Regions from separate parts of the Kluyvera sichuanensis genome, predicted to be linked through region 2. Evidence: predicted binding sites of a transcription regulator. Region 2 holds the regulator's gene; the other holds the start of a gene.
What was found. Region 2 encodes PhoB, which activates phosphate uptake and scavenging genes when phosphate is short. Its sites were predicted from a motif close to CTGTCATAAAACTGNCNNAT; they were not measured.
Positions count from the first base shown of each region.

Region 1: the regulator PhoB is predicted to act here: its motif matches at 3,822-3,841, upstream of kdgR (DNA-binding transcriptional regulator KdgR).

Region 1 covers NZ_CP162271.1:1,725,702-1,733,004, forward strand. The annotation lists gene rlmA (23S rRNA (guanine(745)-N(1))-methyltransferase) at 1-657, opposite strand, end outside; gene cspE (transcription antiterminator/RNA stability regulator CspE) at 829-1,038, opposite strand; gene AB2B48_RS08580 (DUF2627 domain-containing protein) at 1,025-1,195, opposite strand; gene AB2B48_RS08585 (YebO family protein) at 1,959-2,258, opposite strand; gene mgrB (PhoP/PhoQ regulator MgrB) at 2,332-2,475, opposite strand; gene AB2B48_RS08595 (YobH family protein) at 2,644-2,883, shown strand; gene kdgR (DNA-binding transcriptional regulator KdgR) at 2,939-3,730, opposite strand; gene AB2B48_RS08605 (MFS transporter) at 3,908-5,281, shown strand; gene AB2B48_RS08610 (PLP-dependent aminotransferase family protein) at 5,376-6,845, opposite strand; gene AB2B48_RS08615 (GNAT family N-acetyltransferase) at 6,974-7,303, shown strand, end outside.
Region 2 covers NZ_CP162271.1:4,858,355-4,865,657, reverse strand. The annotation lists gene fba (class II fructose-1,6-bisphosphate aldolase) at 1-558, shown strand, start outside; gene proY (proline-specific permease ProY) at 667-2,019, opposite strand; gene brnQ (branched-chain amino acid transporter carrier protein BrnQ) at 2,148-3,467, opposite strand; gene phoR (phosphate regulon sensor histidine kinase PhoR) at 3,877-5,172, opposite strand; gene phoB (phosphate response regulator transcription factor PhoB) at 5,194-5,883, opposite strand; gene sbcD (exonuclease subunit SbcD) at 6,075-7,277, shown strand; gene sbcC (exonuclease subunit SbcC) at 7,274-7,303, shown strand, end outside.

The DNA.
Region 1 (7,303 bases), 2.0 Mb from region 2:
ACCGGTCAACTGCATCGGATAGGCTAACGCATCGTGACTTTGCAGGCTAAACCCTTCCAGCACTTCAGAATGTGGCGCATGCAGCTGCACTTCGCTATAGATAAGCCCTTTCAGCTCAACCAGATGACGCGGCCCCGGCGTAACGGTTATTACCCAACCGCCCGGTTTCACCACGCGTTTCAACTCTTGCGGATTACACGGCGCGTAGATCCGCACGACGGCGTCCATGCTGGCATCAGCAAACGGCAAACGCTGGCTGGAGGCAACGCAGAAATCCACCTGCGGATAGCGCTTTGCGCCGTAGCGAATGGCGGTTTTCGACACGTCCAGTCCCCATGTTGCCTGCGCCTTGGCGGCAAAAGCGTGGGTGTAGTACCCTTCCCCACAGCCGATATCTAACAGATGTTCAGGCGTAATGGCATGTAGCTTCACACTCACGGCGTCGCGCAGCGGCTGATAGTGTCCGGCATCGAGAAACGCGCGCCGCGCCTGCATCATCTCTGCGCTATCGCCCGGATCACGAGATCGTTTGTGCTGTACCGGCAGGAGGTTGACGTAGCCCTCTTTCGCCCGATCAAACTGGTGACGCTGTGGGCAAAGATAACTATTGCCGCTGCGCGTTAACGGCGCGTGGCAAAGCGGACAACTGTAGGACATAGCAACTCCGGCTCTATTTCAAAGGGCGAAAGTGTACCGCTATTCGAGCGAGGGAGAAAGGCGAAGCGGCGGTTAAAAGCGGCAGGCATAGAAATGATAAAGCCCCGCATAAGCGAGGCTTTATGTCTGATAATGTTACGCTGACGCGCTGCAAGATCAGTGATTGTCGAATCAGATAGCGGTTACGTTAACAGCCGCTGGGCCTTTCTGGCCGTCCTGAATTTCGAACTCAACGTTCTGGCCTTCAGCCAGAGTTTTGAAGCCGTTACCCTGGATTGCAGAGAAATGTACGAATACATCTTTGCTGCCGTCAGCAGGAGTAATGAAGCCAAAACCTTTAGACTCGTTGAACCACTTAACTTGACCTTTAATCTTTGCCATTTGCAAAATTCCTTAGAGTGTTTTCTGCGCCCGCAGGCGTTTTCATAGATAAAACTGAGACATGACTGCATGAGGCACTAATATAAGGTTCGGCAGAGAAGCGGTATTCAACGTCAACGTGTTTACTCAGAACTTCTTTACTGATAATGCCATACATAAACAGAACTGTACCTCGTTTAACCCAAAACGTGTTATCACATACAACGATAATAATGGCAAGCCATTTTTAAAGGTGTCTCGATCGGCCGCACAAATCCCAACAAATCCTTCCGCACGGGGTGAATTTTTCCCCAACAAAACGTTTCGTTGAATGAATGTTAGCAGATCTAAAATGTGACCTAGCTTACGGTAACGTAAGACATTTTTAACATAGACCAACATTTTTTCGGCGTCCAGAATATCCTTATCGCCGCAAAAATTTTGTATATCGTTAGATTATTTTCGCTATAACATTTTCGCATGCCGTTCGGCTAACCGGTTATAAGTACTTCACATGAGTGCGGTTATCCAGCACGGTCCTGGCGATTAACATCGTGGACTATATTGCACCAAAATAATGAAACTTTCGTGACATTGCTTCATCACAATGCAATAAAAACGTTTCGCTATTGCTCTCTGGATTATGCTTCGCCAAATGGGCGATTAATTGTCCAGTTCGTACAATGTTAATACGAACAATAATATTAAGGTGCGATAAATAGAACCTGGGAATGATTTATCAATAACAATAACATAACGTTATAGATTATACCGATACGTGAGCGCGAATATCGCCACGCAACGCGTCAGTTGCGCAAAGTGAATATCTCGTCGCGTAACGCATATCAATTAGGCTTTCAGGGAATATGAGCACCAGAAAAGTGCATCGTGCGGTGTCCGGCAGCCCAGAACAGGCTGCCCGGCGTTAGCATACAAAGAGGTTATCGTTCCGCCACCAGACGGATAAAATCTTCTTTGTCTTCTTCTTTAACGTCTTCTGCTTTTGCTTTTGGTGCCTCTTCTTCCTTCGCGTCCGGCTCATTGGCTTCGCATAAACGACGCAGCAGCGCATTCTGGCGCTTTTGCAGGTCGAGCAGCGATTCAAGGAGTTCGATTTGCTCGTTAGCACGGGAACTGGCGCGATTCACAAAGAACCACAACACCAGACCGACTAACAGCAGCAAGAAGGAAAATGCCAGAGATACCAGATTTAATGCCCCAGAACTTACAAGATCACTCATTTTACCACCTCAAAAAGAACGATCCATTCTACCACTCACATTACGGAAGGAAATCGCTGCCGGCAAAAATGTTTTACCAGGGTATATACCTGTTAATGCTGCATATGCCGCTGAAAAACTGAACATCCTGATCGCACATTACGTTGATCATCTGGGTCCAGAGCAGCAGGCAGGCGGCAATCACGAGTATCAGTAATACCCACCGAAACTTTTTCACTCAACTCTCCGCATGAATTCTTATTCAGATGTAGCGAGGTTAGCATGCTAACCTTAAACCGCGGCTAACTGTAACGGCATCTCACGCTTTTAGGAATCATAGACTTGTGTCAATCCGTTATTGCAGTAACGTAGTATTCATGAAAGATATAATAGAAGAGGAATTTTTATGCGCCTGTTTATCAGAACTATCGTTTTTCTGGTTATCGTCGCCATCGGGGTGCTTCTGAGCGGGTACGGCGTATTGGCAGGGAGTCAGAAGACGGCTGGCGGTCTGGGCTTGCAATGTAAGTATCTGACCGCACAGGGCTATAGCACCGCATTTTATCTTCACAGCGACAACGGCGTGGTGGGGCGTTCCAGCTGCCCACTGCTGCGTAAGAGCACGAGCGTGGTGGATAACGGTTAAAAATGGATAAAAAAAAGCCCGGTGCAGTCCAGCACCGGGCTTTTTTATCGCTGACTCAGAACGGGTAGTCGTTATAACCCATCTGTTCTGAAATCTTACGCGCTGCGGTATGCAGCATCTCAACATACTCATGCAGGCGTTCTTCAGAGAAGCGCAGCGTTGGGAAGGAGATACTCAAACCGGCGATAACCACGCCAAAGCGGTCAAATACCGGTACGCCGATACAGCGCAAACCTTCTTCCTGTTCTTCGTTATCTTCGCCCCAGCCCTGTTTACGGACCTGCTCGAGAACGGTAATCAGCTCATCAGTGTTGGCAATCGTACGCTCGGTGCTGCACTTATACTCAACGCCTTCGAGGATCTGACGAACCTCTGCCGGGTCGCGCCAGGCCAGCAGTACTTTACCGATCGCGGTGCTGTACAGCGGGTTACGACGACCCACACGGGAGTACATGCGCAGGTTATACATCGAGTCGATTTTGTGGATGTAAACAATGCTGTCTTCATCCAGCGCACCCAGGTGAATGGTCTCTTTCGTCAGGCGAGAGAGCTCACGCATCTGGATATCCGCACTGCGGATCAAATCAACGTTTTGCAGGGCACGAGCACCCAGCTCAAACAGCTTCAGCGTGAGTGAATACTTTTCGGATTCCCCTTCCTGGGCAACGTATCCCAATGACTTCATGGTTTGCAAAAAGCGATAAACGGTGCTTTTCGACATCATGACGCGTTGCGACAGTTCAGTAATACCAATTTCGCGTTCTTCGCCAAGTGCCTGCAGGATACCAAATACCTTGAGTACCGAAGAGACAGAATCTGGTTGTTTGTCCAAATCCGTTGCTGACATTTATCACCTCATCGCAACTGTTTTATAAAAATTAGAACCGGTTTTTATTATAATTTCGCAAAGCGTCTGTAGCAATGAAACTTCTGTGACCTGGTTACAAATCTGCGACATTAGGTCGAATAATCAATGCTAGAATCATTCTCTGGTTAATAATTCACACAAAAACAAGTTTCTAACATGACTCGAAACCTGATCGATGGTCTGCCGACCCCCCTACGCTATGGCGCCATTCTGACTATTGTTATCGGCATTACGATGGCCGTTCTCGACGGTGCCATTGCCAACGTTGCGCTGCCCACCATCGCTACCGACCTGAACGCCTCCCCGGCGTCTTCCATCTGGATAGTCAATGCCTACCAGATTGCCATTGTTATCTCCCTGCTCTCCCTCTCCTTCCTTGGCGACATGATTGGCTACCACCGCATTTATAAAGCGGGCCTGGTGGTCTTCACCCTCGCCTCATTGTTCTGCGCCTTCTCTAACTCGCTCGAGATGCTGACGCTGGCGCGTATTCTGCAAGGGTTTGGGGGCGCAGCGCTGATGAGCGTCAACACGGCGCTGATCCGTCTGATTTACCCACAGCGTCAACTGGGACGCGGGATGGGTATCAACTCCTTTGTGGTGGCAGTGTCGTCAGCTGCCGGGCCAACGATCGCCGCGGCCATTTTGTCGCTGGCTTCCTGGCAGTGGCTGTTCTTTATTAACGTGCCGCTGGGGATTATTGCCTGGCTGCTGGCCGTGCGCTTCCTGCCGTCGAACGGCACCCGCAGCCAGTCACAGCGTTTCGATCTGCCAAGCGCGGTGATGAACGCCCTGACCTTCGGTCTGCTTATCACCGCACTGAGCAGTTTCGCTCAGGGGCAGTCTACCGAAGTGGTGCTGCTGGAAATCGTTGGGCTGCTGGTGATTGGTTTCTTCTTCGTGCGTCGCCAACTGCAGTTACCGGTGCCGCTGCTGCCGGTCGATCTGCTGCGTATTCCGCTGTTCTCACTCTCTATCTGCACATCTATTTGCTCTTTCTGCGCGCAGATGCTGGCAATGGTATCGCTGCCGTTCTTCCTGCAGTCAGTGGTCGGCCGTACCGAAGTAGAGACCGGCTTACTGCTGACGCCGTGGCCGCTGGCGACCATGGTGATGGCTCCATTGGCAGGGTATCTTATCGAACGCGTTCACGCGGGCCTGCTGGGCGCGCTGGGCATGGCGATTATGGCCTGCGGCCTGTTTGGGCTGGCGCTGCTGCCATCGTCACCGAGCGATATCGATATTATCTGGCGTATGCTGCTGTGCGGTGCAGGCTTCGGGCTGTTCCAGTCTCCAAACAACCACACCATTATTGCCTCTGCGCCGCGTAACCGCAGCGGCGGTGCCAGCGGGATGCTCGGTACGGCACGCCTGCTGGGGCAAAGTACCGGTGCTGCTCTGGTCGCGCTGATGTTTAACGCCTTCGGCAATGGCGGTACCCACGTGTCGCTGTTGCTGGCCGGTACGCTGGCGGTTGTCGCTACGCTGTTCAGCGGGCTGCGCGTCACCCAGCCACGCGCGCAAAGCTAAAAGCCGGTATTGTCATATCGCCATCGCCCGGTGTTAAGAATCGAATCTTGCCCGGGCGATTTTGACGTAAGAGTCCCCTAACTTTTAAGCGCGTTCAAATCACGCTGGCCAATCGGCGAATGCCCTCTTGCAAGACCTCCGGGGAATGATTGGCAAAGCCAAGCAAAATACCTTCTCGGGCCATTGGACGCTGGCAATAGCGTTCAAAGGATTGAATCCCCATACCCAGCTGGCTGGCTTTCATTTCCACCTCCTTCCCCGTGAGTCCGTCGGCCAACCAACACACCATATGGATCCCTGAGTCGGACGGATGTACCACCATTTTGCCCGGCAAATAAGCGGCTATCGCCGCTGCTAATGCGCTCTTACGCTCATAGCACGCTTTACGCACCCGGCGAACATGGCTGGCGTAATGGCCTTCGGCAATAAAACGCGCCAGCACGGCCTGCTCCAGATAGCCGGTACAGAGATCGGAGAAATACTTGGTCATCATAAACTGCTCACGTAGATCCGGCGGTACGACCAAAAAGCCCAGCCGAAATTCCGGATACATCATTTTGGAAAACGTTCCGGAATAAATAACCCGATGATATTTATCCAGCCCCTGCAACGCCTGCAATGAGCGAGCGGCATAGCGAAACTCACTGTTATAGTCATCTTCAAAGATCCACGCCTGCCGGGATTCCGCCCACTCCAGCAGCGCTAACCGTCGGGAAAGGCTGAGCGTCCCGCTCAATGGAAACTGGTGTGACGGCGCGGTGTAGACCAGTTTTGCATTGGGGAAGTGCTGTATCCCATCATGAATATCCATCCCCCGGTCGTCGACCCTGACCGGCCTGACAATCGCTCCTGTAGAGGTGAAGGCGCCTCGGGCGCCATCATAACCGGGATCGTCTACCCACACTTCGCTACCTTTAGGCAGCAACGCCCGGGCGGTGACATTCAGCGCCTGCTGGATGCCATTGACGATGATTATCTGACTCTCATCGCAGTTAACGCCGCGAGTGGTCTGGATATAATGATTAATCGCGCGGCGCAGAGGCTGATAACCACAGGCGTTCGTATGCAAACCAAGCTCGTGCCGGGACTGTCGCCAGACCCGTCCCAACAGCCTCCCCCATAAATCATGAGGGAAAAGGTCGGTACAGCCTACGCCCACGGCAAATAAGCGATTCATCCCATCACTTTTCTGCCCTTCAGACCAGAGGGGGCGCAGCGCCGCAATATCAGGATTGAGCGATCCGACTGCCGATACGGGTGGCGTTGATTCCTGCACCGGATAATGCCCATCAATGGTTTTGTCCGGAATGCTTTCAGTTACAAACGTTCCCGCACCTTTGCGCGCAATCAGATAGCCCTCATCCAGCAAACGTTCAAAGCCTGCAATAACTGAGTTGCGCGAAATCGCCATCATTTCAGCTAGCGCTCGGCTTGACGGTATTTTCGAGCCCGCCGCCAAACGCCCTTCCAGAATGGCATGGCGGAGCACCTCGTAGACCTGATCTTTAATAATGCCGCCAGGTAACAGTAGGTCCTGGAACAAAGGGGCGACGGGCTTTGTCATCTCAATACACCGCAAAAAAGTGGATCCTATAAAGATACATAAAGTGGAACTTCATAGGAACCATAACCTCTTCTAACATAGCGTTACCGCATCAAGGTGCGGCTTTTATTTGAAAATAAGGAAGATTAATGAACGATAAAAAGGCAGGTAGTCATTTGGCAAAGGTTATCATCAGGCCAGCAACGGAGCGCGACTATGCGCAGTGGCTGCCGTTGTGGAAACAGTATCAAACGTTTTATCGCGTCGATATCCCTGACGCGGTGACTCAACAGACATGGCGTCGTTTTTTAGATTCTGGCGAACCGATGCTTTGTGCCATCGCCGAATGTGACGGCAAAGCAGTGGGCCTTGTACATTACTTGTTCCACCGCTCAACCTGGGCCACAGAAGATTACTGCTATCTTGAGGATTTGTTCGTGAACCCGGATGTCCGTGGTCAGCAGATTGGCAGACAGCTG
Region 2 (7,303 bases):
TCTATTATGTTTGATGGTTCACACCTGCCATTTAAGGAGAACCTGGCCATCACCCGTCATCTGGTCGAACTGGCGCACAGCAAAGGTATTTCAGTTGAGGCGGAGTTAGGTACCATTGCTGGCAGCGAAGATGGGATCGTTAACTCTGAGGTTATTTATGCCGATCCGCAGGAGTGTTACACCCTGGTCAGCGAAACCCAGGTTGACTGTCTGGCAGCGGCGCTTGGGTCAACCCATGGTCTCTACAAGGGTAAAGCTAAACTGGGGTTTACGGAGATGAAAGCCATTGCAGAGCGCGTAAAAGTACCGTTGGTACTACACGGTGGCACCGGCATTGCTGACGAGGATATGCGTAAAGCCATTGCCTGTGGCACGGCTAAAATTAACGTCAATACCGAAAATATGTACGCCTGGTGCCAGGAGGTGAAAGCGATATTTGCCGCAGACACTGGCCACGATGTAAACGACCCGCGGAAAGTGATTAATCAGGGGTTGAAGCCGGTACGCCAAATGATTGCACGACGTATCGAGCTCTTTGGTTCGCAAAACCGCTATTAGGAAATAGAGACGCGTGACAAAGGCAGTCGCCCGGCCGAGCGAAGCGACGCCGGGAAAGACCCGGAGTCGGTGCATACGCACCTCGTCCGGGCTACGTGATAGAGCAGATTATTTGCTGCGACGGGTTTTCAATGCCCAGCCGACTAACAGCAGTAGAATCCACGCAAAGCCCACGTACAGCGAAATGCGGGTATCCGGGTGGTAACCAATGAGCGCAATAATAAAGACCAGGAAGACGATACCGACGATGGTCGTCGCCACGCCGCCAGGCACTTTAAACTTCAGCGCTTTGATTTCATCAGCCGACAGACGTCGACGGAAGGCCACCTGCGAGAGCAGGATCATAATCCACACCCACACGGTGGCGAAGGTCGCCAGCGACGCAATCACCAGGAAGACGTTTTCAGGCATGATGTAGTTGAGGTACACCGCAAACAGCAGTGCGATGGTCATCACCATCACCGTCACCCACGGAATACCGCGACGGGAGGTTTTAGCGAACACCTTCGGTGCGCTGCCCTGCTCCGCCATACCGTGCAGCATACGACCCACGCCGAACACATCGGAGTTAATCGCCGACAGTGATGCCGTCAGTACCACAAAGTTAAGGATGCTGGCTGCAAAGGTGATCCCCAGATGCTGGAAGGTCATCACAAATGGGCTGCCGTTGGTGCCGACCTGGTTCCACGGATAGATGGACATAATGACGAACAGGGTACCCACGTAGAACACCAGAATTCGCATTGGCACGGAGTTGATCGCGCGCGGAATAGAGGTCTGCGGGTCTTTCGCTTCACCAGCCGTGATACCGATAATCTCGATACCGCCATAGGCAAACATCACCATCTGCAGCGACATCACCATACCGAGCCAGCCGTTGCTGAAGAAGCCGCCGTTGCTCCACAGGTTATGAATACCCGTTGGCTGCCCGCCGTTGCCGATACCCCAGATAATGATGCCAAAACCGGCCACGATCATGATGATAATGGTAGCGACTTTGAAGAACGAGAACCAGAATTCCAGCTCGCCGAACACCTTCACGCTCATCAGGTTGATGGCGCAGATGATCAGCACCACGCTGAGCACCCATATCCAGTGCGGCACCGCCGGGAACCAGACGCCCATATAGATACCAAAGGCGGTCACGTCAGCAATCGCCACAATCAGGATCTCAAAGCAGTAGGTCCAGCCGGTGATATAGCCCGCCAGCGGCCCCAGGTTGTCCTGCGCATAGCGAGAGAAGGAGCTGGCAGACGGGTTATGCACGGACATTTCGCCCAGTGCACGCATGATGATATACGCGGCAACGCCGCCAATAATATAGGCCAGCAGAACGCTAGGCCCGGCCATCTTAATCGCATCGGCGGAGCCGTAAAACAGCCCCGTACCAATGGCCGATCCGAGAGCCATAAAGCGAATGTGTCGGGTACTTAACCCGCGCTTCAGCTTGTTGTTTTCCATCGTTTCCAGTGCCATGTCATACCCATCATCATCGCGCCGCAACGCGAACAACTTAGGTGAAAGTACCCAAAATAAAAAACCACGGAACATCACGTTCCGTGGTTAAAACACCTTGATGTAAACGCCGGTTAGTGGGCGCTTGATGTCACCTGACGACCTGCTGTACGGTCCCAGATAATCGCCAGAACCGCCATCACAACCGTCGGCATCAGCCATGCAAGGCCTTGCTCGGCCAGCGGTAAACGGGCAGTCCACGCCGGCAGCACATCTGCAAAGGCAGAGGCTTTGATGCCGTCAAGAATACCAAATACCAGGCTGATAAACATCGGTGGTGCAATAACGCGGCCCGAATTATGCCACCAATTGCGGGTAAAACTCAGCACTACGAGTGCGATACATGGCGGATAAATCGCGGTCAGCACCGGAATAGAGATTTGAATCAGGTGGCTCAGCCCCAGATTCGACACCGCCATGGAGAACAGGCCGAGGATAAACACCAGCGTACGGTAGGAGAACGGCAGGTACTGGGCGAAGAACTCAGCACAAGCACAGGTCAGGCCCACCGCGGTCACCAGACAGGCGATGAAGATCAATGCCGCCAGCAGGAAGCTGCCCGCGCCACCGAAGGTGTGCTGTACGTAAGCGTGCAGGATTGCCGCACCGTTCGCGTTCTGATCGACCAGCGTCGCGCTGTCGGAACCCAGACGGAACAGCGCCAGGTACAGCAGCGTCAGGCCGACACCGGCCATCAAGCCAGCCCAGATGGTATAGCGAGTCAGTAGACGCGCTTCGGTCACACCACGGGAACGCGCGGCGTTAACAATAACGATACCAAACACCATCGCGCCCAGCGTATCCATGGTCAGATAGCCGTTCACGAAACCATTTGAGAACGCGGCGGTTTCATAGGCTTCCATCGCGTGGCTAATCGGGCCAGCTGGCCACATCACGGCGGCAACGGACAGAATAATCAGCGCCAGGATTTTCAGCGGCGCGAGGAAGTTACCCACGGTATCCAGCAGTTTGCCCGGATAGAGCGACACCAGAATCACCAGCGCGAAGTAAACCAGGCTGTAGATGAACAGTGGCAGTTCACCGCTGCCGGTCAGCGGCGCGATACCGATTTCAAACGAGACGGTCGCGGTACGCGGGGTCGCAAACAGCGGGCCCACCGCCAGGTAACAGACCGTAGCGAGCAGCACGCCCGCCACTTTACCAATTGGCGTACTCAGGCTATCCACGCCACCGCCCACTTTTGCCAGCGCGACCACGGTCAGCACCGGAAGACCAACGGCGGTAATCAGGAAGCCGATCGCGGCAGTCCAGACGTGAGGACCGGCCTGCAAACCAACCATTGGAGGGAAAATGATGTTGCCTGCGCCAACGAACAACGCGAAGGTCATAAAGCCCAGAGCGATGATGTCACGCGATTTTAATTGATGGGTCATATGTAACTACAGCCTGTGGATGTGGTGTTGTAAAACAAATTTATTGTGTCAGCGCCTGTGGAATGATGCAGAGGAAACTGACAATAAACTCAGCGGGATATGCTCCCTTCGCGGCGTAGAGAAGAATAGTTTTTTGATTTACCGCGCATATACAGTCTGTTTACGACTGCATGGGGGCCAATTTAAACGCTTATAACGTTTTAAAGCAACACGGGATCGCAAAACCAGATGATTATATTGATAGTGAAAAAATAGGCAGACGTATTAACTGGATTTAAGAAAAACATCCGGCTAATCATGCGAACAAAAAATAATCAGACGTTCGTAAATAACGCGGCGTTTACTTGACTGCAAAGCAAACAGACCAGCCGAGGCTGGTCTGTGGAAAGTTAAGCTGACAAGCGCGAAATTACTCGCTATTTCTGGCAATTAAACGTTCCGGCAGCAGGAAGCTGAAACACGAACCTTTGCCGAGCGTGCTGGTAATATCCAGCCGGCTATCGTGATGATTAACCGCATGTTTAACAATTGCCAGCCCCAAACCGCTACCGCCGGTCTGCCGCGAGCGTGCTTTATCAACGCGATAAAAACGTTCGGTCAGTCTTGGCAGGTGCTCAGGCGCAATGCCCGGGCCATTATCCTCTACGCTGAACAACGCCCCATGCGACGCACGCTGCCAGCGTACGGTAATCAACGTGCCTTCCGGCGTATGGTTTACCGCGTTATAGACCAGGTTCGACATCGCGCTTCGCAGTTGTTCTTCGTTACCCAGTGTCTTCAGCGTCTCATCAATCTCAAAATGGAACTGATGCTTATGCTGACTGAGCGTCTGCGCCTCGCGCTCCACCACCTTCAGCATCATTGGCACATCAATCTTTTCGTTCAACGCCAGCGTCGGTGAAGCCTCGATTTTAGAGAGCGTCAGCAGCTGTCGAACCAGCCCTTCCATACGCTGCGTCTGCTCACGCATGGTGTGCAGCGCTTTCTCACGCACGTTCCCTTCCAGCACCTGCTCCTGCATCATCTCCAGGTAGCCCTGCAGTACGGTCAGCGGCGTGCGCAGCTCATGACTGACGTTGGCGAAGAAGTTTCGCCGCGCCCCTTCCAGTTGGTGCATCTGTGTGACATCGCGCGCCACCATCAGCAGCTGACGGTCGGTGTACGGCATCACGCGGATTTCCAGATGGCGACCACTGTTCAGCACCAGATGCAACGGCTTTAAGAAATCGCGCTTTTTGAGGTGTTGGGTAAATTCGGGGTAACGCAGCAGGTTTAAGATGTTCTGCCCGCTATCGTCGGGCCAGCGAAGCCCCAGCAACTGCTGGGCCAGGCCATTACACCAGAAAATGGCCCCCTCTTCGGTGGTGAGCACCACCGCATCTGGCAGCGACTCGGCACCGCTACGGAAGCGTTTAATCAGATTACCCAGCTCGCGGCGGCGTTTTTTATTACGCAGCTGCATCTGGTTAAGCCCATAGAGCAAGGGCTCCCAGCTGCCGCGTCCCGGCGGAGGGGTCATACTTCGGTCGACCCAAAGCCACCAGGAGAGTCGCAGTAAATTCCAGAAATGCCAGATGAGCAGCCCGGTCACCGCCGCCAGTAAAAACCACGGCAGATAACCAAAAATCAGTCCCAGTATCGCGGCCGGGAGACAGCATAACAGCAGCTCCAGCACCAGCCTTTTCCATGACAGCCGTTCCAGCACGCGTCACACTCCTGTCAAAAATTAGAAACGGGCAGAGAAACGATAACCCGTGCCGCGAACGGTTTGCACCATGCGGTCATGACCACTGTGTTCCAGCGCCTTACGCAGACGACGAATATGCACGTCGACGGTACGGTCTTCAACATAAACGTTGGTACCCCAAACGTGGTTCAGCAGCTGTTCGCGACTGTACACGCGCTCCGGGTGCGTCATAAAGAAATGCAGCAGCTTAAATTCGGTTGGCCCCATATCCAGCGGGTTTTCACCGGTCATCACGCGGTGAGAGGTCGGGTCAAGGCTCAGCCCCTGCATCTCAATCACCTCTTCCACCGCCATCGGCGAAATACGGCGCATCACCGCTTTAATGCGGGCGACCAGCTCTTTTGGCGAGAAAGGTTTGGTGATGTAATCGTCGGCGCCGGTTTCGAGGCCCCGCACGCGGTCTTCTTCTTCACCACGGGCAGTCAGCATCACCACCGGAATGTCACGCGTCAGCGCTTCACGTTTGATATGCTTAATAAATTGCAGTCCCGAACCGCCCGGTAACATCCAGTCGAGCAGAATAAGGTCGGGCCAGGGTTCATTCAGTTTGCTGATAGCGGTATCGTAATCTTCTGCTTCCACCGGCTGAAAACCGTTTTGCTCCAGAACGAAACAGACCATCTCGCGGATTGGCGCTTCATCTTCAACGACCAGAATACGTCTTGCCATTATTTGCCCTGTTTTTAGACATCAGTATTATATACGGCGTCATTATGCGTCAGATTTATGACAGATTTATGAAAAACATGACCGTTAGATGATCGCGGTTTACCGTTTATGACACTCTCAAAACGCGCTCATCGACCTCAACGTAGGCTGATGTTTATAATCAACTTTACGCCACTTCTCACGGAACCGCTATGCGCATCATCCACACTTCGGACTGGCACCTTGGCCAGAACTTCTACAGCAAAAGCCGCGCGGCTGAACATGACGCGTTCCTGAACTGGCTGCTCACCACCGCCGAACATGAGCAGGTGGATGCTATTATTGTCGCGGGCGATATCTTCGATACCGGCTCCCCGCCAAGCTATGCGCGCGAACTGTACAACCGATTTGTGGTCAATTTGCAGCAGACCGGCTGCCATCTGGTGGTGCTGGCGGGCAACCATGACTCCGTGGCAACGCTGAATGAATCCCGCGATATTCTCTCATTTCTGAATACCACGGTGATTGCCAGTGCCGGTCATGAGCCCTTTATTCTGAATCGCCGCGACGGCACGCCCGGCGCGGTGTTCTGCCCGGTGCCGTTCCTGCGCCCGCGTGACATTATTACCAGCCAGGCGGGGCTCTCCGGCGGCGAAAAAGTCCAGCAGGTGCTGGCGAGCATTACCGACTATTACCAGCAGCAATACCAGCAGGCTTGTGAACTGCGCGGCGATGCCACGCTGCCGATTATTGCCAGCGGCCATCTGACTACCGTCGGGGCCAGCAAAAGTGATGCGGTGCGCGACATTTATATTGGCACACTGGACGCATTTCCGGCGCAAAACTTCCCGCCTGCCGACTATATCGCGCTGGGCCACATCCACCGGGCGCAGAAAATCGGTGGCAGCGAGCATATTCGCTACAGCGGTTCGCCTATCGCCCTCAGCTTTGATGAAACCGGCAAAGCCAAAAGCGTCAATCTGGTGAGCTTCACCGACGGCAAGCTTGCCGACGTCACGCCGCTTACCGTGCCCGTGACTCAGCCGCTGGCGGTAATCAAAGGCGATTTTGACGCTATCAGCGCCCAGCTAGCCGAATGGCGCGATGCCGCCGCAGAGCCGAGCACCTGGGTGGATATTGAAATCACCAGCGACGAATACCTGCATGATATTCAACGTAAAATTCAGGCCATCACCGATGACCTGCCGGTCGACGTGCTGCTGGTGCGCCGCAGTCGTGAACAACGCCAGCGCATTCTGGCAAGCCTTGAGCGCGAAACCTTGAGCGAATTGAGCGTCGAAGAGGTGTTTCAGCGTCGTCTGGCGCTGGAAACGCTGGAGGAGCCGCAGCAACAGCGCCTGCACGCGCTGTTTAATGACACCCTCCAGAGTCTTGGTGAGGAGGAACAGCCATGAAAATTCTCAGCCTGCGCCTGAAAAAC